2 regions of the Paenalcaligenes sp. GW821-LYS-B07-1 genome follow, and region 2 is predicted to be linked to the other one. Evidence: predicted binding sites of a transcription regulator. Region 2 holds the regulator's gene; the other holds the start of a gene.
The links. The regulator LexA, encoded in region 2, represses DNA repair genes until DNA is damaged. The targets are predictions, from matches to a motif close to ACTGTATNNNNATACAGT.
Positions count from the first base shown of each region.

Region 1: AC3QL0_RS12390 (LexA family protein) is a predicted target of LexA. The motif match lies at 1,730-1,747, and genes of this name have one in related genera.

Region 1 is NZ_CM179516.1:2,581,718-2,591,960, reverse strand. It holds gene AC3QL0_RS12405 (hypothetical protein) at 58-279, shown strand; gene AC3QL0_RS12400 (lysozyme) at 284-799, shown strand; gene AC3QL0_RS12395 (DUF2514 family protein) at 778-1,290, shown strand; gene AC3QL0_RS12390 (LexA family protein) at 1,296-1,718, opposite strand; tRNA gene AC3QL0_RS12385 (tRNA-Cys) at 1,928-2,001, opposite strand; gene AC3QL0_RS12380 (peptidoglycan DD-metalloendopeptidase family protein) at 2,333-3,040, shown strand; gene putA (trifunctional transcriptional regulator/proline dehydrogenase/L-glutamate gamma-semialdehyde dehydrogenase) at 3,226-7,161, shown strand; gene putP (sodium/proline symporter PutP) at 7,251-8,744, shown strand; gene AC3QL0_RS12365 (amino acid permease) at 8,978-10,243, shown strand, end outside.
Region 2 is NZ_CM179516.1:2,089,254-2,099,496, forward strand. It holds one part of gene prfB (peptide chain release factor 2) at 1-150, shown strand, start outside; gene AC3QL0_RS09935 (SDR family NAD(P)-dependent oxidoreductase) at 155-910, shown strand; gene lysS (lysine--tRNA ligase) at 925-2,439, shown strand; gene AC3QL0_RS09945 (HesB/IscA family protein) at 2,524-2,844, opposite strand; gene AC3QL0_RS09950 (iron-sulfur cluster assembly scaffold protein) at 2,853-3,236, opposite strand; gene AC3QL0_RS09955 (IscS subfamily cysteine desulfurase) at 3,250-4,446, opposite strand; gene iscR (Fe-S cluster assembly transcriptional regulator IscR) at 4,448-4,966, opposite strand; gene uvrB (excinuclease ABC subunit UvrB) at 5,114-7,141, opposite strand; gene lexA (transcriptional repressor LexA) at 7,281-7,934, shown strand; gene lon (endopeptidase La) at 8,002-10,243, opposite strand, start outside.

The DNA of each region.
Region 1 (10,243 bases), 490 kb from region 2:
GCGTTTGTAGGGGCTTTTTTATTGGAGGCCACTATGCAGCCCCAAAGGATACACACGATGCACAACGATGCGATGCATCTGCCGATCACTACGGGGTCGGCTTTTTTAATTTATGGATGGACGTTGCAAGAGTTGGTGCTGATCTTGTGGGCGTTGTATGTGGTCATTTTGATTGTGACGAAGTTGCCGGAGCTGCATAGGGCAGTAAGTCGCATCTATGTTTGTGTGCAGGGCCGTTGTGCCAGACTAAAGGAGTGGTGGCGTGGATCTAAGAACTAAAGCAATGACAGCTGCGGTAGCAATCGCGGCTGGATCGCTGACTCTTTATAGTGACGACCTAAACAATATGCTTAGCCGCTGGGAAGGGGAGGGGCAGAACATTGTGTACCCAGACAAACTAGCTGGAAACCTGCCCACAGTGTGCCGAGGGCTAACCAAACACACAGTAAACGAGCCTATCGTTATTGGGGATTATTGGTCGCCAGAAAGATGCGAAGAGGTGGAGCGTGTCGTTGTAGAGAAAGGGCAAATTTCTCTGGCTGAATGCTTACCAGCAGATATCAGGCAAGGGGCGTTTGATGCTGCCAGCGATATGGGGCATCACTATGGAAACCCACGGACGTGTGCAAGCAGAGCTGTTGGCTTGATGTGGGAGGGGAGATGGGAGGAGGCATGCGACGCTTTCGCTCATGCTCCGAGCGGTCGCCCTGTTTGGTCCTATGTTGGCCAACAGTTCTACCGTGGGCTTTATCACCGCGCTCTAGACAGGAAGAAACTATGCATATCAAGTCTGGATTAACAGGGGCCGCTATTGCAGCGGCTATTTTTTTGGCTGGCTGGTGGGTGCAGGGCTGGCGGTATGAGGCGCAGCTTTCTGATTTAAAGGCTCAGCACTCACTAGAGCTGGCTGCACGCATGACTGATGTTGCACATGCAGAGGCCTTGGCTCGTCAGATAGAGCATGAACTAACTGAAGCAATGGAGATAAGGGATCGTGAGACACAAGAGCAGATTAAGCAAATTGCTATTACTGAGCGGCTTGCTGCTGATCAGCGCGTGCGGGACGCCGCAAAAGAATACGCTGCCCGCTACAGGCGAGACGTTGCGCTTGCCACCGCTGCCGCAGAGCGCGAGGCAGCAGACACCGCCATCCGAATGTTTACCGAGCTGCTTGGAGAACTTGATGGGTTGGCGGAAATCTACGCAGCAGAGGCTGACAGGCGGCGAGTAGCAGGATTAGCGTGTGAGGTTGGGTACGATAGCATCAGAAAACGTGGCGCGACGCAGTAGACGGCTTATAGAAGAGGTTTAAGCGTCCACGTCACGACTCCAAACACAGTCAGCTCTTGCCCATCATTAAGCTCGATGTCTGGAAAGTCTGGATTTTCGGCCAGCAGTTTGATGATGCCATTCTGCTTGTACAGGCGCTTCACAGTGTAGTCACCGTCAACTATGGCTAGAACGATGCTGCCATGTCTTGCGATGAGGGATGTATCGACCATTACATGGTCACCGTCCCAAATGCCTGCATTACGCATTGAGTCGCCGCGCACAGCAACACAGTATGTTGTGCCTGCGTGCTTGATTAGTAGATCGCTGATGTCTAATGTTTTGCCAACTTCAGTTGTGCATGGGAGAGGGAAGCCGCACTGCACAGTAGCGTCTAGTGCTGTGACTAGGCAGGGGGAGTTTGGTGTTATAGGGATGGGTTTAGACATGGCGCACTGGTACTGATTAAAAAACCAGTATTTTAGTGCGGTTTGATGGTGAAAAAGTTACCGAGTGTGTGCGTAGAGGGTATGCGGCGGCTACCTAAATTTTTTAGACTGGCCGCCTCAATTCCCGCCGACGAGAGTTATTTGCGGAAAAGTGCAGAATATGCGGAAAAAAAGGGCTTAGAGATTTCTCTCTAAGCCCTTGGTATTCTTGGAGGCGCAAGCCGGAATCGAACCGACCTACACGGATTTGCAATCCGGTGCATAACCTATCTGCCATTGCGCCATAGCATTTCCTTGCGGAAATTGTTTTTGGAGTAATTCGCGATGGTTTCATGCAGCCGTACAAGTACGATGCAGACCTGAGCGCGTTGCTCCAAAAGAAAAGAACTATAGCGTGTATACGACGGTTTGGCAAGGTGTGTGGCGCTAATGTTGGCCTTTTGTGCACATGAAATTTCATGTGTTGCCGTCATTGTTAGGTTCCGTCAACGTTACAAGCGGGGTTTTTGCCTAGCTGTAATTCTTGCTATGCTACTGTTTGCGCAGTGTTAAGACTGCTTTTACTTTGGTGTGAGCCTGATACCGTGTCTTTGTTATCGCTTTATTCCCGTTTCATGTCTGGTCGTACTTCTGTATTGCGCTGGGTGCTGTATGGCGCTGTGGCAGTGACGTTGGCGGCATGTGGAAGTACGAGTGGAACTAAGGATGGCTATTATGTGGTGCAGCGTGGCGACACCTTAAGTAAGGTGGCGCGTCAGCATAATCAAAGCTTGTCGTCACTGATGCGCATGAACAATATTTCTAACCCTAACCGTATAACGGTGGGGCAGCGCTTGAAAGTACAAGGTGGTTCAGCAGCGCCTGCGGCAGCGTCAAGCGGGCCTACAGGCAGTGCAGGCAGCAGCACTGCGTTGCCGCCGCGTAATGCGTCTACCAATTCAGTGGCCGCGCCGCGCAATATTAATTTGATTTGGCCGGCAGCAGGTACGTCTAAGCGTGGTGTGTCGGCGGCGCACTCTCAAGGTGTGTATATCGCTAATACGGCAGGTACGCCGGTCAAAGCGGCGGCGGCAGGTAAGGTTATTTATTCAGGTGATGGATTGCGCGGCTACGGTAATTTGTTGATCGTGAACCACGCTAATAACTTTTTAACGGTATATGCGCATAACCGCCGTTTGCTGGTGTCCGAGGGGGCTACGGTGACTCAAGGTCAAACCATTGCCGAGATGGGAAATTCGGGTACATCGCAGGTGCAGCTCTATTTTGAGCTGCGTTATAACGGTAAACCGGTAGATGCACTGCGCTATCTGCCTAAGAAGTGATGATGTAAAAAAGCCTGGTAAATCCGGGCTTTTTTGTAAGTGTACGCAACAGTTCTCTCTGTGATCTAGGGTAAGTACCTATACGACTTCAAAAAGGTTGCACCTAGAATTCGCATATCTATCATTAAGGTTGCACCTTTTAAATTTATAAGGTTGCAACCTCTCTGTCTGTAAGTGAGAGGGTTATGAGTGCAACGACACTAGGGGTGAAAGTAGACGCCGAATTACGTGGGCGTATACGCGAGGCGGCTGAACGCATTGGAAGAACTCAGCATTGGTTCATCAAGCAAGCCATTTTTTCGTTCTTGGAAGAAATCGAGTCGGGTAAGTTACCGCCATCCTTAGCCTATCTTGCCCAGACAGAGGGTGAGAAAGGGGTGGATCTGGAGCAAGCCGGTTTGAGCGTGGGCGACAATGAGCCTACACAGCCGTTCTTGGAATTTGCCCAATCTATTGCACCACAATCTGTGTTGCGTGCTGCGATTACTAGCGCCTATCGTCGCGCCGAAGAAGACTGTTTGCCTGGCTTGATTAGCCAAGCACGCAGCAAAGACCAAGCTAAAGTACGCGAGTTAGCCCGTAAGCTGGTGACAGCGTTGCGTGCTAAAGGTCAAGGCAGTGGTGTGGATGGTTTGATCCACGAGTTCTCGTTGTCTAGCCAAGAAGGCGTGGCCTTGATGTGTTTGGCCGAAGCATTGCTGCGTATTCCTGACCGTGCCACACGCGACGCATTGATTCGCGACAAAGTGAGCAAAGGCGAATGGCAAGCTCACCTGAACTCCGGTTCTATGTTTGTGAACGCGGCGACATGGGGCTTGATGCTGACTGGCAAATTGGTGACCACCAGCAGCGAAAAAGGTTTGAGTTCCGCCATTGGTAGACTGATCAGCAAAGGTGGTGAGCCATTGATCCGCAAAGGTGTGGACATGGCGATGCGTTTGATGGGCGAGCACTTTGTGTGTGGTGAAACCATTTCTGATGCCTTGGCAAATGGCAGAAAATGGGAAAACAAAGGCTTTAGCTACTCTTACGATATGTTGGGCGAAGCTGCGATGACCGAAGAAGATGCGGCACGCTACTACGCGTCTTACGAGCAAGCCATTCACGCGATTGGTAAAGCATCAGGTGGCAAAGGTATTTACCAAGGCCCTGGTATTTCTATCAAGTTGTCTGCGCTGCACTCTCGTTACTCTCGTGCCCAGTACGACCGTGTGATGAGCGAGCTGTTGCCACGCGTTAAAGCATTGACGATGTTGGCGCGCCAATACGATGTGGGTCTGAATATCGACGCCGAAGAAGCGGATCGTCTGGAAATTTCGTTGGATCTGTTAGAGGCCCTGTGTCAGGACCCAGATCTGGCCGGTTGGAACGGTATTGGCTTTGTGATTCAAGGCTACCAAAAACGTGCTCCATACGTGATCGACTATGTGATCGATTTGGGTAGACGCACTAACCACCGTTTAATGGTGCGTTTAGTGAAAGGCGCGTACTGGGATACGGAAGTTAAACGTGCGCAGGTTGATGGCTTGGAAGGCTACCCTGTTTACACCCGCAAAATCTACACCGACATCGCGTACTTGGCATGTGCGAAAAAACTGTTGAGCGCACCGGATGCGATCTTCCCGCAGTTTGCAACACACAACGCCTTAACGTTGGCTGCTATTTATGAAATGGCAGGCTCTAGCTACTACTTGGGTCAGTACGAGTTCCAGTGCTTGCACGGTATGGGTGAGCCGTTGTACGAAGAAGTGGTAGGCCCTGTTAGCCAAGGTAAATTGGCACGTCCTTGCCGTATTTACGCACCAGTAGGTACACACGAAACACTGTTAGCGTACTTGGTACGGCGTTTGCTGGAGAACGGTGCGAACTCCTCGTTCGTAAACCGTATTGCCGATGAAAACGTCTCTATTGATGAGCTGATCCGTGATCCTATTGATGAAGCTGAAAGCATCAGCCCAGTAGGCGCACCTCACCCTATGATTCCGCTGCCAGCAGAGTTGTACAAAGCGCAGGGCGAGAACCGTCAGAATTCCCAAGGTTTGGACTTGTCCAACGAACACCGTTTGGCATCGTTGTCGGCAGCATTGTTGTCCAGCACCACCAACAACTGGCACGCCAGCCCAGCCACATTGGCTGTGGTAGATGAAGCGCGTGAGCAGGCTGTGCTGAACCCAGCTGACCACCGTGATGTGGTGGGTAAAGTAATTTTCAGCTCTGCTGCTGAAGTAGATGCCGCGTTGGTACGTTCGGTAGCTGCTGCACCAATTTGGCAGTCCACAACTGAGCAAGAACGTGCTCGTTGCTTGCTGCGTGCGGCTGACCTATTGGAAGCCCAGCAAACCACCATGATTGGTTTGATCGTGCGTGAAGCGGGTAAAACCTTTGCGAATGCGGTAGCAGAGATTCGTGAAGCGGTAGACTTCTTGCGCTACTACGCTAACCGTATCGACCAGCATTTCTCTAATGACAGCCACCGTCCTTTGGGTCCTGTGGTGTGTATTAGCCCTTGGAACTTTCCGCTAGCTATTTTCTTGGGTCAGGTGTCTGCGGCATTGGCTGCCGGTAATACCGTGTTGGCTAAACCTGCTGAACAGACTGGTTTGATTGCCGCCCAAGGTATTCGCTTCTTGCACGAAGCGGGTGTGCCACACGACGTTGTGCAACTGTTGCCTGGTGAGGGTGATGTGGGCGCGATGTTGGTGGGCGATGATCGTGTTCAAGGCGTGATGTTCACCGGTTCTACCGAAGTGGCTAAACGTATTTCGGCTACCTTGGCACAGCGTGTGAATAACAATGGCCAACCTATCCCGCTGATTGCTGAAACCGGTGGTCAGAACGCGTTGATCGTGGATTCTTCCGCGTTGCCAGAGCAAGTGATTGCTGACGTACTGAACTCTGCTTTCGACTCGGCTGGTCAGCGTTGTTCGGCACTGCGTATCTTGTGTGTGCAGGAAGACGTGGCTGACACCGTGATCACCATGTTGCGTGGTGCGATGCGTGAATTGCGTGTGGGTAACCCTGACGTGTTGTACGCCGATGTGGGCCCCGTGATTGATGCTGAAGCACAAGGCAATATCCGCAGCCACATTGACACTATGCGCAGCCGTGGTTTTGATGTAGAGCAGTTGCCATTGGGCGACGCATGCCAGCACGGTACGTTTGTGCCACCAACCATCATCCAGATCAAGAGCATTGCGGATGTAGAGCGTGAAGTGTTCGGCCCTGTGCTGCACGTCATGACCTACAAGCGTGCCGAGCAAGATGCCTTGCTGAAAGCCATCAATGACACTGGCTACGGTCTGACCTTTGGGGTGCACTCCCGTATTGATGAAACCATCAACCGTTTGGTAGCCCAAGTACACGCCGGCAATATGTACGTGAACCGCAATATTGTGGGTGCGGTAGTAGGTGTACAGCCATTTGGTGGTGAAGGCTTGTCGGGTACTGGTCCTAAAGCGGGCGGTCCTATTTACTTGAATCGTTTGTTAAGCCAGCGTCCAGACCAGTTGGTGCTGGGTGGTAAAGCACAAAAAGCAGCTAGCAACGAAGCCTTGGAAAGCCTGCAACAGTGGGCCGATAAACATGGCGAAAAAGATCTAAGTCAAAGCTTGAAACACTTGTCTGCTGTGTCGTTGTTCAACACACGCGTTGAATTGCCAGGCCCTACCGGCGAAACGAACACCTACAGCCTACAAGGCCGTGGTGCAGTCGTGTGTGTGCCAGCCACCAAACATGGTTTGCTGGTGCAGGTAGCAACTAGCTTGGCATGTGGTAACGAAGCACTGATCGTGCGTGAAGGCGTTGCTGCAGAAGTTTTGGAACCCGTTTTAACCCAACTGCCTGAAGCTGCTCGTAAGCAGGTGGTCGTGGTGGACTCCCTGAAAGACGCGATGACACGTCGCGTAGGGGGTGTGGTCTTCGAGGGGGATTGTGATGCGCTGAAATCGCTATCGCAGTTCTTAGCGGAGCAGGATGGCCCCGTGTTACAAGCGCAGGGTCGCACCAGTGCAGAGTTGGCTGATGGTCAGCTCTATAGGATGGAGCTGCTGGTAGCAGAACGTTCTCTTAGCGTAAACACCGCGGCTGCGGGAGGGAATGCCACGCTAATGGCAGTAGTCTAATTTTTACTACAACAAGCGATATGCACGGATAGCAATGTGCAGGGACAAGGGGTTTTACACCCCTTGTCTGCCTCAAAAGGGAGAATGCTATGCAATTAGCCAATATGCAGATTACGACGATGTTCGTAATCTATATCGTGGGAATGCTGTTGATCGGATGGCTGGGCTACAGGGCTACAAATGACTTGTCCGACTATATTTTGGGCGGACGCAGACTGGGGCCTTTCGTGGTGGCACTTGCCGCTGGGGCTTCGGATATGAGCGGTTGGTTGCTGATGGGCTTACCAGGCGCGGTCTATGACAACGGGATCTCCGCATCCTGGATTGCCATTGGCTTAACCTTGGGGGCGTATCTAAACTGGCGCTTCGTGGCTGCACGTTTACGTGTGTACACCGAGAAATCTGGGAATGCGCTGACATTGCCCGACTTTTTCTCAAATCGTTTTGAAGACAAATCCAACGTGCTGCGTATTGTGTCGGCCGTGGTAATTCTGGTGTTCTTCACGCTGTATTGTGCATCCGGTGTGGTGGCAGGCGCCAGATTGTTTGAAAGCATGTTCGGTATGTCGTACACCACTGCGATGTTTGTGGGCGCATTCTGCACCATTGCTTATGTATTCATTGGAGGTTTCTTGGCGGTGAGCTGGACAGACACCATTCAGGCTTCCTTGATGTTTACAGCGCTGATCTTGACCCCTCTGGTGGTGATCTTGGGCGCTGGTGGCTTTGCGGATGCAAACGCTGCAGTGATTGCTATTAATCCTTTGCATGCTGATTTGTGGCAGGGCGCCTCATTCGTGGGTGTGATCTCCTTGTTGGCATGGGGTTTGGGCTACTTTGGTCAGCCTCACATTCTGGTGCGCTTCATGGCAGCAGAGTCGGTAAAAACTATCCCTAACGCACGTCGTATCGGTATGACATGGATGATTCTGTGTTTGGCTGGTGCGGTGGCAGTGGGTTACTTCGGTATTGCGTACTTCTCTGCGAACCCAAGTCAAGCCGCTGGCGTGAATGAGAACTCTGAACGCGTGTTCATTGAGTTGTCTATGCTGCTGTTTAACCCATGGATTGCCGGTATTTTGTTGGCCGCCATTCTGGCTGCAGTGATGAGCACCTTGTCGGCACAGTTGCTGGTGTGCTCAAGCTCACTGACTCAAGATATCTACAAAACCTTCATCAAACGCGATGCAACTGATGCGCAATTGGTGTGGTTTGGTCGCGCGATGGTACTGCTGGTAGCCATTGTGGCCATCATCTTGGCATGGGATCCAAATAGCCGTGTGCTGTCTATGGTGAGCTATGCATGGGCAGGTTTTGGTGCAGCCTTTGGTCCAGTGATCTTGCTGTCCGTGTTGTGGCGCAGAATGACTCGCAACGGCGCGTTAGCAGGCATGATCGTGGGTGCTGTAGTAGTGCTGATCTGGAATCACTACGCTTGGTTCGGCTTGTACGAGATTATCCCTGGCTTTATCTTGGGCGCTATCGCAATCGTGGTAGTGAGCTTGATGGGTAAAGAGCCGCAGCATAGTGTTACGGAAGTCTTTGATTCTGTTAAAGAAGATCTCAGTCACGTTAGTCATTAACAGGGCTAGAAGTGCTCAGGAAAACGGGGTGTAAGCCCCGTTTTCTTGTCTTAAATCATAATTTTTCAGAGAAAAAATCGTACTGTTGAGGCATATGGCGTTATAGTTTTGGCATTAAAAAATAATTATTATGGTTTCAATTGTCTGCAAAGGAGGGCAAAACACATTCCATGACTATCTTGTCAAACGCTTAATGGGCATTAAGAGTTAATCCGTTTTAAAAGGCGGCACAAATGAGTTGCGCAGAAGAAAATAAGTTAAAGGGTGGGCTGAAATCCCGCCACTTGACCATGCTATCTATAGCAGGCGTCATTGGTGGAGCGTTATTTGTAGGATCCGGGAAAGTAATTGCGAATGCTGGACCGGCTGCCATTCTGGCGTATATGGGCGGTGGAGCGCTCGTAATCTTAGTAATGCGAATGCTGGGTGAGATGGCCGTTGCTCAGCCTGATACTGGGTCTTTCTCTACCTATGCCGACCGAGCTATTGGTCACTGGGCAGGGTTTACGATTGGCTGGCTGTATTGGAGTTTCTGGTCATTATTGATGGGATGGGAAGCCTATGTGGCCGGTGCGATCTTGCACGGCTGGTTCCCAATGATTCCTATCTGGGGCTACATGTTGATTGTGACCGTGGGGTTAATGGTTGTTAACTTCATGAACGTACGCAATTACGGTGAGTTCGAGTTCTGGTTTGCTTTGATCAAAGTGGTTGCCATTGTGCTGTTTATCATCATTGGCTCGCTGGCGATCGTGCATCTATGGCCTTCTGGCACTACCCAAGGGTGGTCTAACCTAACATCTCAAGGTTTCATGCCTAATGGCTTTGGAGCGGTGGTGGTAGCGTTACTGGGGGCGATGTTTGCGTTTATTGGTGCGGAAATCGTGACCATTGCGGCGGCAGAGTCCGAAAACCCCAGTAAAGCTATTGTGCAAACTACACGTTCCGTAGCATGGCGTATTTCGCTGTTCTACGTGGGTTCGATTTTCATCGTAGTGTGTTTGATTCCCTATAACAGCCCAGGTTTGGGGTTATCCACTGAAGGTACGTATGCCGTTACCTTGAATGCATTGGGTATCCCGCATGCCAGCGAAATTGTGAATTTTGTGGTGCTGACATCGGTGTGTAGTTGCTTTAACTCGGCACTTTATACGTCATCCCGCATGCTGTATTCCTTGTCGCGACGCGGTGATGCACCTCAGTCGTTCCAGAAAGTAGGTCGCAGCACAGGTACGCCGTACGTAGGTGTGGTGGCATCCAGTGTATTTGCGCTGGTGGCTGTGTATTTGACTGCGACTGAAACGATGGATATTTACGATGTGCTGATGCAAGCTACCGGTACTATTGCGCTGTATGTGTACCTATGCATTGCCTTCTCGCAATTGCGTATGCGTCGTAAGCTGATAAAAGAAAAGCGCGAGCTTACCTTCAAAATGTGGTTGTTCCCGTGGTTAACCTATGCGGTTATCGTCACTATTATCAGTGCGCTGATTGTGATG
Region 2 (10,243 bases):
GTGGGTTGGGGTCACCAGATTCGCTCCTACGTGCTGGATCAAAGTCGTATTAAAGATTTGCGTACCAACTTGGAAGTATCCAACACACAAAAAGTGCTGGATGGCGACCTTGACCCCTTTATTCAGGCCAGCCTGAAGCAAGGTCTATAACACCATGAGTACACAGCGCGTTGTTATCATCACAGGCACATCAAAAGGCTTAGGTGCAGCAATGGCACAGCAAGTGCTAGACGCTAACACTACCCTCTTTGCGGTTGCCCGAGGTGATAACCCCTCTTTAGCCGCCCTTGCTGATCAGCAAGGAGCCACGCTGCATGCCTTGCAAGCAGACTTATCCTCTGCTGAGGGTGTACTGGCTACACAAGAGTGGTTACAACACACGCTGCCCCGCACTGCCCAGCACTATTGGCTGATCAATAACGCTGGCACTGTAGAACCAGTTGCACAAGCCAATCAGCTAAGCGATGCAATGGCTATACAACAAGCCCTGCAGTTAAATGTAGGCAGTGCCATCGCCTTATGTGCCACGCTGCTGTCCGCTACAGATGCCAGTGCTGCCGAACGCCGTATCTTGAACATTTCTTCAGGTGCCGGCAGACGCAGCGTCGCTGGCTGGGGCGTTTATGGAGCAACTAAAGCAGCGTTAGATTTCTACACACAAACTCTGGCGATGGAAAACCACCCTCGCCTGCGTTGCGTATCCCTCGCCCCCGGTGTCATTGATAGCCCAATGCAAAGTGTCATACGTCAACAGAAAGTCTCTGACTTTCCAGACCTACAACGCTTTCTTAACCTACATGCCGAGCAACAACTCAGCTCCCCAGAGGAAACGGCTGCACACATTCTGCGCCACATGGGTAGTGATGTGTTCGGCAGCACCCTCCTGGATGATATCCGTCGTTATTTGTAAAGTTTACTGAAACCATGACTCAACCTACTCCTGCCCCGCATGCCGACGAAAACCATTTGATTACCGAGCGTCGTGGCAAGCTTCAACAGCTTCGTGAAAATGGTGTGGCTTACCCCAACAATTTTCGCCCTGCCGACCAAGCCGACGCTTTGCACGCTAACTTCAGCGAGCACGAAAAAGAAGCACTGGCCGAATTGAAACACCCTGCATCCGTTGCTGGGCGCATGATGCTGAAGCGAGTAATGGGTAAGGCCAGTTTTGCCACGCTGCAAGACGGTAGCGGCCGCATCCAGATTTATCTGGATAAAAACTCGGTAGGCGAAGACGTTTACGAACAATTCAAAACTTGGGATATTGGTGACATGCTGGCCGTTGAAGGCATCATGTTCAAAACCAATAAAGGCGAACTCTCCATTCACGCCAGCAGCATTCGCCTGCTGGCCAAATCGTTGCGCCCCCTGCCCGATAAATTCCACGGCTTGGCTGACCAAGAACTGCGTTACCGCCAACGTTACGTTGACCTCATCATGAACGAAGAGGTACGTGGCACATTCTTGGCACGTAGCAAGATCATCAACAGCATCCGTCAGAACATGCTGCAAGAGCGTTTCCTTGAAGTGGAAACACCCATGCTGCACCCTATTCCAGGTGGCGCATCGGCTAAGCCTTTTGTGACGCACCACAATGCGCTAGACATGGAAATGTACCTGCGTATTGCACCAGAACTGTACTTAAAACGTCTGGTAGTGGGTGGCTTTGAGCGTGTATTCGAAATTAACCGCAACTTCCGTAACGAAGGGGTGAGCCCACGCCACAACCCTGAGTTCACCATGATGGAGTTCTACGCGGCTTACACCGACTACCGCTGGTTGATGGACTTCACTGAAGAACTGATCCGTAACGCAGCAATTGCTGCACACGGTACAGCCGTACTGACGTACCAAGACCAAGAGCTAGACCTGAGCAAACCGTTTGAGCGTTTGACCATTATCCAAGCCATTCAGAAGTACGCCGAAGGCTACCAAGAAAGCCAGTTGCAAGACATCGCTTTCTTACGCACCGAATTAAAACGCCTGAAAGTAGACGTAGACAACCCTCCTCTGGCAAACGCTGGTTTGGGTGCGCTGCAATTGGCACTGTTCGAAGAGGTCGCTGAGTCCAAACTGTGGAATCCTACTTACATCATCGACTACCCAGTTGAAGTGTCTCCATTGGCTCGTGCATCGGATTCCGAAGCAGGTATTACTGAGCGTTTTGAGTTGTTCATCACAGGTCGTGAAATTGCTAACGGCTTCTCAGAGTTGAACGATCCAGAAGACCAAGCACAACGCTTCCAAGCTCAAGTAGCCGCCAAAGATGCGGGTGACGAAGAAGCCATGTACTACGATGCCGACTACATCCGTGCGTTGGAATACGGTATGCCTCCTACAGGTGGTTGTGGTATCGGTATTGACCGTTTGGTAATGCTGCTGACAAACAGCCCAAGCATCCGTGACGTAATTCTGTTCCCGCACCTACGTCGCGAGTAATCCATGCTTCGCCAGCCTCGTGCTGGCAGCAATAAAAAAGGCTCAATGTTTTTCAACATTGAGCCTTTTTCTTATACGTAGCACTTAAATGGTGAAGGACTCACCGCAACCGCAACTTGCCGCTTCATTAGGATTATGAAACTTAAAGCTGCTACTTAAGCCTTCGCGTACAAAATCAATTTCCGTGCCATCAATAAACGGCAAAGCTTTAGGGTCTACGTACACCGTAATGCCGTGCTCTTCAAAGACTTGATCGCCTTCGTTGCCAGCACTCACGTAGTCCCACTTATAGGCCATGCCGGAGCACCCTGTTAGTCGTACGCTCAAACGCATCGCTTGCGCATCATTTTTGCTTAAATGATGGTTGATATGTTTAGCCGCACTTTCAGTTAATGTAATCGCCATTTTTTACCTCATTCACCCTGTGACGGTACAATTTTGCTACCCGCATCGCGTAGCACCTCTACAGCCAAAATTGCACTGTGCAACTTCACGGCTGGCAAATCCAAGGCCTGCATCAGCTCAGCGCTAGTTAAGGATGCCAATTGCTCTACAGGCTTACCTTCTGCCCATCTACAGGCATATTCTGCCGCAGCAATAGTGGCACCACAACCATAAGCTTGAAACCTAGCTTGTTGGATCACACCGCTTTCATCCACACCTAGCGACAACTTAATTGCCGCACCTTCTTTCACTGAGCCTGCCAGTGCACTACCCGCTTTTGCCGTCGCAATCGCTATCACACCCGCATGTTCGGGCTGTTTGAAATATGACTCTACCTGCGCGTTATACCGCATGATATCCCTTTACCTACGACACCAACGAGCTGCTTTGCTCGTGTTCCCAGAAGGGAGACAAGTTACGCAAACGCTCTACACTGTGGCGTATGGCCGCAATCGTAGTATCTACATCTTCTTTTGTAGTCTGACGCCCTAAGGAAATACGCAACGAGCTATGTGCTTGTTGATCCGTGCGACCTATAGCTTTCAACACAAAAGAAGGCTCTAAACTGGCGGATGTACAGGCTGAGCCGCTGGATAACGCCAAGCCAGACAAATCCATCATTAAGGCCTCGCCTTCTACCCCATCAAAGCTCACACTCAAGTTGTGAGGTACGCGTTGGGATAACGAACCATTAATGTAAATATTGGGTATAGCCTGCAAGCCCTGCAACAACTGCTGATGCAATTGCTGTATGCGTTGGCACTCTTCTTCACGTAGTTGCTCGGCCAGCTCAAATGCCGCGCCCATACCTACGATTTGGTGAGTCGCCAACGTACCAGAACGCATGCCACGTTCGTGTCCACCACCGTGCATTTGCGCCTCTAAACGTACTCGCGGTTTACGGCGCACATACAGCGCCCCCATACCTTTAGGGCCATACACCTTGTGTGCTGACATGGACAATAAATCGATGCCCATGGCGTCTACATCTATAGGTAGCTTACCTACCGCTTGAGCCGCATCCACATGCAACAACGTACCGTTTTCATGGCACAACGCGGAAATAGCCGCTACATCTTGCACCACACCAATTTCGTTGTTCACCAACATGATGCTGACCAACGTGGTGTCAGGACGTAAATGCGTGCGTAGTAACTCTATATCCAGCAAACCATCTGCCTGCACTGGCAAATAGCTCACTTCAAAACCTTGCTGCTCTAACGCATGACAAGTGTCTAACACAGCCTTGTGCTCGGTTTGCAGCGTAATGAGGTGTTTACCTTTGTTCTGATACGCTTGCATCACACCTTTGATGGCCAAGTTATCAGACTCGGTAGCTCCTGATGTCCACACAATATCGCGCGCCTGCGCACCGATGGCGTTAGCCACCTGAGTACGCGCACGCTCTACGGCTTCTTCTGCATCCCAACCATAGCTATGGCTGCTGGATGCTGCATTACCGTAACCGTCTTGCAACCAGTACATCATCTGCTCTAGCACACGCCCATCCAAAGGCGTGGTAGCCGCATAATCCAAATACAGTGGTCTAGATTGTTTCTGCACGTCAGCCACCAAAGTTGAAAACACTGGAAGCTACGGGTGTGCTAGTTTTTTGCACTGAAATGACTTCCTCGTCGTTATGAGCCGCTTCTTCTAGCTGACGCAAACGCTGCTGGTCTACTAAATCCTGTAGCGACACTGAATCTAAGTAGTCCACCATTTTACGGCTTAGGTTGGCCCAGAGGTCATGTGTCATACACTGACCTCGGCTACCACCGGCACCCAACTTGCAATTGCCTTTGCCCTTGCAGTTTGTGGCATCAACCGGCTCGTCTACCGCGAAAATAATGTCGGCAACCGTAATGTATCTAGCCAGCCTAGCCAGTGAATAACCACCACCAGGTCCGCGCGTACTTTCCACCAACTCATGGCGGCGCAGCTTTCCAAATAACTGCTCTAGATACGACAACGAAATATGCTGACGCTCACTAATTTTAGCCAAAGTGACTGGCCCACTTTGTTGTCGTAACGCCAGATCTATCATGGCCGTTACAGCAAAGCGGCCCTTTGTCGTCAAACGCATACTGAAACTCCTCAGCTTATGGCGGGCACGCTTATGGCTGTTTATACCCGACTGATTTAGTCCAGTATAGCAAACAACACAATCTAAAATAAGGGTTTTCCCACAACACAATACACCATTTCGTACCGTGAAAACAACGCGAATTATTTACAATCCCAATAGCGCTTTTTCTTTCAACTGACGCAACTGGTCACGTGCTTTCGCTGCTTGCTCAAACTCTAGATTCTTTGCGTGATCCATCATTTGTTTTTCCAGACGCTTGATTTCTTTGGCTAGTTTTTTCTCGTCACCCAGTACATCACTACCAATAATGCTGTATTCGGTTTCAACCACAGGCGCTGCCGACACACCATCAATCAGGTCGCGTACCGCTTTATTTACACCACGCGCCGTAATACCGTGCTCTAGGTTGAACGCCACTTGTTTTTCACGACGACGCTCTGTTTCGCTCATCGCTTTATGCATAGAGTCTGTAATTCTGTCTGCATACAAAATAGCGTGACCATTTAAGTTACGCGCCGCCCTACCAATGGTCTGAATCAAACTGCGCTCTGAGCGCAAGAAACCTTCTTTATCGGCATCCAGAATGGCGACTAAAGAGACCTCCGGGATATCCAAACCCTCGCGCAGTAAGTTAATGCCCACCAGAACATCGAACATACCTAAGCGCAAATCGCGGATAATTTCCACGCGCTCTACCGTATCAATATCAGAGTGCAAATAGCGCACCCGAACACCGTTTTCGGCCAAGTAATCGGTTAAGTCTTCCGACATGCGCTTGGTCAGCGTCGTGACTAAAATCCTTTCTTGAGCGGCAACACGCAGTTTAATCTCACCTAGCAGGTCATCCACCTGCGTAGTGGCTGGACGCACTTCTACCAACGGATCCACCAAGCCTGTAGGACGCACCACCTGCTCCACCACCGCATCCGCGTGCTCTTGCTCGTAGGCTGCTGGCGTTGCCGACACAAACACGGTTTGTGGCATGCGCTGCTCGAACTCTTCTAATTTCAACGGGCGGTTATCCAACGCTGATGGCAAGCGAAAGCCAAACTGCACTAGCGTTTGTTTACGAGAGCGGTCACCTCGGTACATACCCCCTATCTGCCCCATGGTGACGTGACTTTCATCAATAAACATCAAGGCATCTTTAGGCAGGTAGTCGATCAACGTAGGCGGCGGATCACCAGGAGCAGCCCCCGATAAGTGCCTGGAGTAGTTTTCAATGCCTTTACAAAAGCCCAACTCGTTCATCATTTCCAGATCAAAGCGCGTGCGCTGCTCTATACGCTGAGCCTCTACCAATTCGCCAGCTTTTACAAACTGATCCACTCGTTCACGCAGCTCGTCTTTGATGGTTTCCATCGCACGCAAAATAGTTTCGCGCGGTGTCACAAAGTGCGACCCGGGAAACACGGTATAGCGACGTACATCTTGCTGAATCTTGCCCGTCAGCGGATCAAACAACGCTAACGACTCGATTTCATCATCAAACATGGTGATACGTAGGGCTTGCTCCGCGTTCTCGGCGGGGAACACATCAATGACCTCGCCCCTTGCCCGGAAAATACCCCGCGCAAAATCAGCGTCGTTACGCTCGTACTGCATCGCTACCAACCGCGCTAATAGCTCTTGCCTAGGAACCGTATCCCCTACGCGCAAAGTCAGTACCATTGAGTGATAATCGCCGGGGTTACCAATACCGTAGATACTGGACACCGACGCCACAATGATAGTGTCGCGACGCTCTAACAAGCTTTTGGTGGCTGACAAACGCATCTGTTCTATATGTTCATTGATAGACGAGTCTTTCTCAATAAACATATCTCGTGATGGCACGTACGCTTCAGGCTGATAGTAATCGTAGTACGACACGAAGTATTCCACCGCATTACGGGGGAAAAATTCACGCATCTCGGCATACAACTGCGCCGCCAAGGTTTTGTTTGGCGCCATCACAATGGCCGGTCTGCCCGTGCGCGCAATCACGTTTGCCATGGTGTAGGTTTTACCTGACCCCGTCACCCCCAAGAGAGTCTGATACATCAAACCATCTTCTAGCCCCTCTACCAGCTTTTCAATAGCCGCAGGCTGATCGCCCGCTGGCGGGTACGGTTCGTACAGCGAAAAAGGGCTATCGGGGAAATTGACAAAACGCGGAGCAAACTCTGACATAGGATAGGTGACACGGAGTCCTGAAGAAACAGCCAGCACAAAAATGTGCCCAGATCAGCCCAAAGGCCCATACGGCTTGATTTTTCTTGTATTTTAACGCAAAATCATTGCTGTATAAATAAACAGCATCCAATATATCATGGCCGTCAAACTTACCATCAGGCAACAACAGGTGCTTGACATCATCCGTCAAGAGATACAGCGCACCGGTTTTCCTCCCACTAGAGCGGAAATCGCTCAGACGTTGGGCTTTAGGTCGGCCAATGCTGCCGAAGATCACCTTAAGGCCTTGGCAAAAAAAGGCGCCATTGAATTAACTGCTGGCGCATCGCGTGGTATTCGTCTTGTGCAAGACGACACCACCATGCCTACTGCCGCTAACGATCACGACATCGCCAGTAATAATTTGCAGCTGCCTATCATTGGTAGAGTAGCAGCAGGTAGCCCTATACTAGCTAGTGCTCATGTAGAACAAGAAATTGGTGTTGCCCCTAACCTATTTAGCCAAACGCCCGATTACTTGCTGCGCGTACGCGGCCTCAGTATGCGTGACATCGGCATCTTGGAAGGCGACCTGCTTGCCGTAAAGAAAACCACAGAAGCTCGCCATGGCCAAGTGATTGTGGCCCGCCTAGGTGACGATGTAACCGTTAAGCGCTTGCACATCGACGGTAAAACCATCAACCTGATGCCCGAGAACCCTGATTTCAACCCTATTCCTGTTTCCGACGAAGACAGCTTTAGTGTAGAAGGTATTGCTGTAGGCCTGATCCGTAATACACCCATACACTAATTACTTGTTTCACAGCGATAAAAAACAGCCCAGTGATTACTGGGCTGTTTTTATTGTGACACTAGACTTAGTGCGTAGTACTCAAACCACCTGTACCGCTAACCACTTTGTTAGCAACAGCGGCTTCCGCTGCCAATCTGGCAACTTCTTCATCACTTAATGGCACAGGCATTTTTTCCAATGCCACTTCCAGCACTCTATCAATCCAACGCACTGGAATAATCTCCAAGTGGTTTTTGACGTTATCTGGAATCTCAGCCAAGTCCTTCACGTTTTGCTCTGGAATCATGACAGTTTTGATACCACCACGCAGTGCTGCCAGCAGTTTCTCTTTCAAGCCACCGATTTCCAGCACTTCACCACGTAGAGTGATCTCGCCTGTCATGGCAACATCAGCACGGATAGGAATACCGGTCAACGACGACACAATGGCTGTAGTGATCGCAATACCCGCAGATGGACCATCCTTAGGTGTAGCACCATCAGGGAAGTGTACGTGCAAGTCACGTTTCTCAAAGGTGGTATCAGGAATACCCCACTTCTGAGCACGCGAGCGAACTACCGTACGAGCGGCTTCCACCGACTCTTTCATCACGTCACCAATAGAACCAGTACGCTGTATGTTACCTTTACCAGGCATGTCGGCAACCTCGATGGTTAGCAGATCGCCACCCACTTCAGTCCATGCCAAACCAGTCACCTGACCTACTTTGTTCTCGGTTTCGGCCACACCAAACGTATAACGACGTACGCCCAAGAACTCTTCTAAGTTTTCGGAGTTCACCACTACCGTTGTTGGTTTAGCATCTGATTTAGCTGCTTCCAAGAACTTACGCACTACCTTACGGCAGATTTTGCTGATTTCACGCTCTAACGAACGCACTCCAGCTTCACGTGTGTAGTAGCGAATCATGTCGCGCACAGCATCTTCAGTGACTTCTAACTCGCCATCTTTAACGCCGTTGTGTTTCACCAGCTTAGGAATCAAGTGGTCAAACGCAATACGTACTTTTTCGTCTTCGGTATAACCAGACAAACGAATCACTTCCATACGGTCTAACAACGCCGGTGGAATATTCAGTGTATTGCTGGTGGCCACGAACATCACGTCGGACAAATCGAAGTCCACTTCCAAGTAGTGATCTTGGAAAGTGTGGTTTTGTTCAGGATCTAACACTTCCAGCAATGCCGATGACGGATCGCCACGGAAATCCATTCCCAACTTGTCGATTTCATCCAGTAGGAACAGCGGGTTACGTACCCCTACTTTGGACATGTTCTGCAGCACTTTACCTGGCATGGAGCCAATGTAGGTACGACGGTGACCACGAATCTCGGCCTCGTCACGCACCCCACCTAGCGCCATACGCACGTACTTGCGGTTGGTTGCGCGAGCAATAGACTGACCCAACGAGGTTTTACCCACGCCTGGAGGCCCTACCAAACACAAGATAGGAGATTTCAGTTTGCTCACACGTTGTTGAACAGCCAAGTATTCAACAATGCGCTCTTTCACTTTTTCCAGACCGAAGTGATCGCTATCCAGCACTTCTTGAGCACTCACCAGCGAATTGCTGATGCGGCTCTTCTTGCGCCATGGCATACCTACCAAGGTATCCAGATAGTTACGCACTACGGTAGCCTCTGCCGACATAGGCGACATCAGCTTCAGTTTTTTCAGTTCAGCTTCCGCTTTCTTCTGTGCTTCTTTAGGCAGCTTGGCTTCTTCGATGCGTTTTTCCAGTTCTTCTAGATCAGCACCCTCTTCGCCCTCGCCTAACTCTTTCTGAATCGCTTTGACTTGCTCGTTCAGATAGTAGTCGCGCTGGCTTTTTTCCATCTGTTTCTTCACGCGGCCGCGAATGCGTTTTTCCACTTGAAGAATATCGATTTCAGATTCCAGCTGAGCCAACAGCGCTTCCAAACGACTGCCTACAGCAGCCATTTCCAGCATTTCCTGTTTCTGTTCCAGCTTCAGGCTCAAGTGAGCAGCCACGGTATCGGCCAGCCTACCTGGCTCTTCAATGCCAGTCAGAGAAGTCAGAATTTCTTGCGGGATCTTTTTATTCAGTTTGACGTACTGCTCAAACTGCGCCAACACAGCACGACGCAAAGCCTCGTGCTCTGATGCCGACGCTGCAGACTCGACTTCTGCAGCCACAACCTTAGCTTTGAAACACTCGTCGGTTTCCGTCACATCAACCGCACGTGCACGCTGCATACCTTCGACCAACACCTTTACGGTGCCATCGGGCAGTTTCAGCATTTGCAGAATGTTCGCTACACAACCTATTTCGTATAGGTCATCT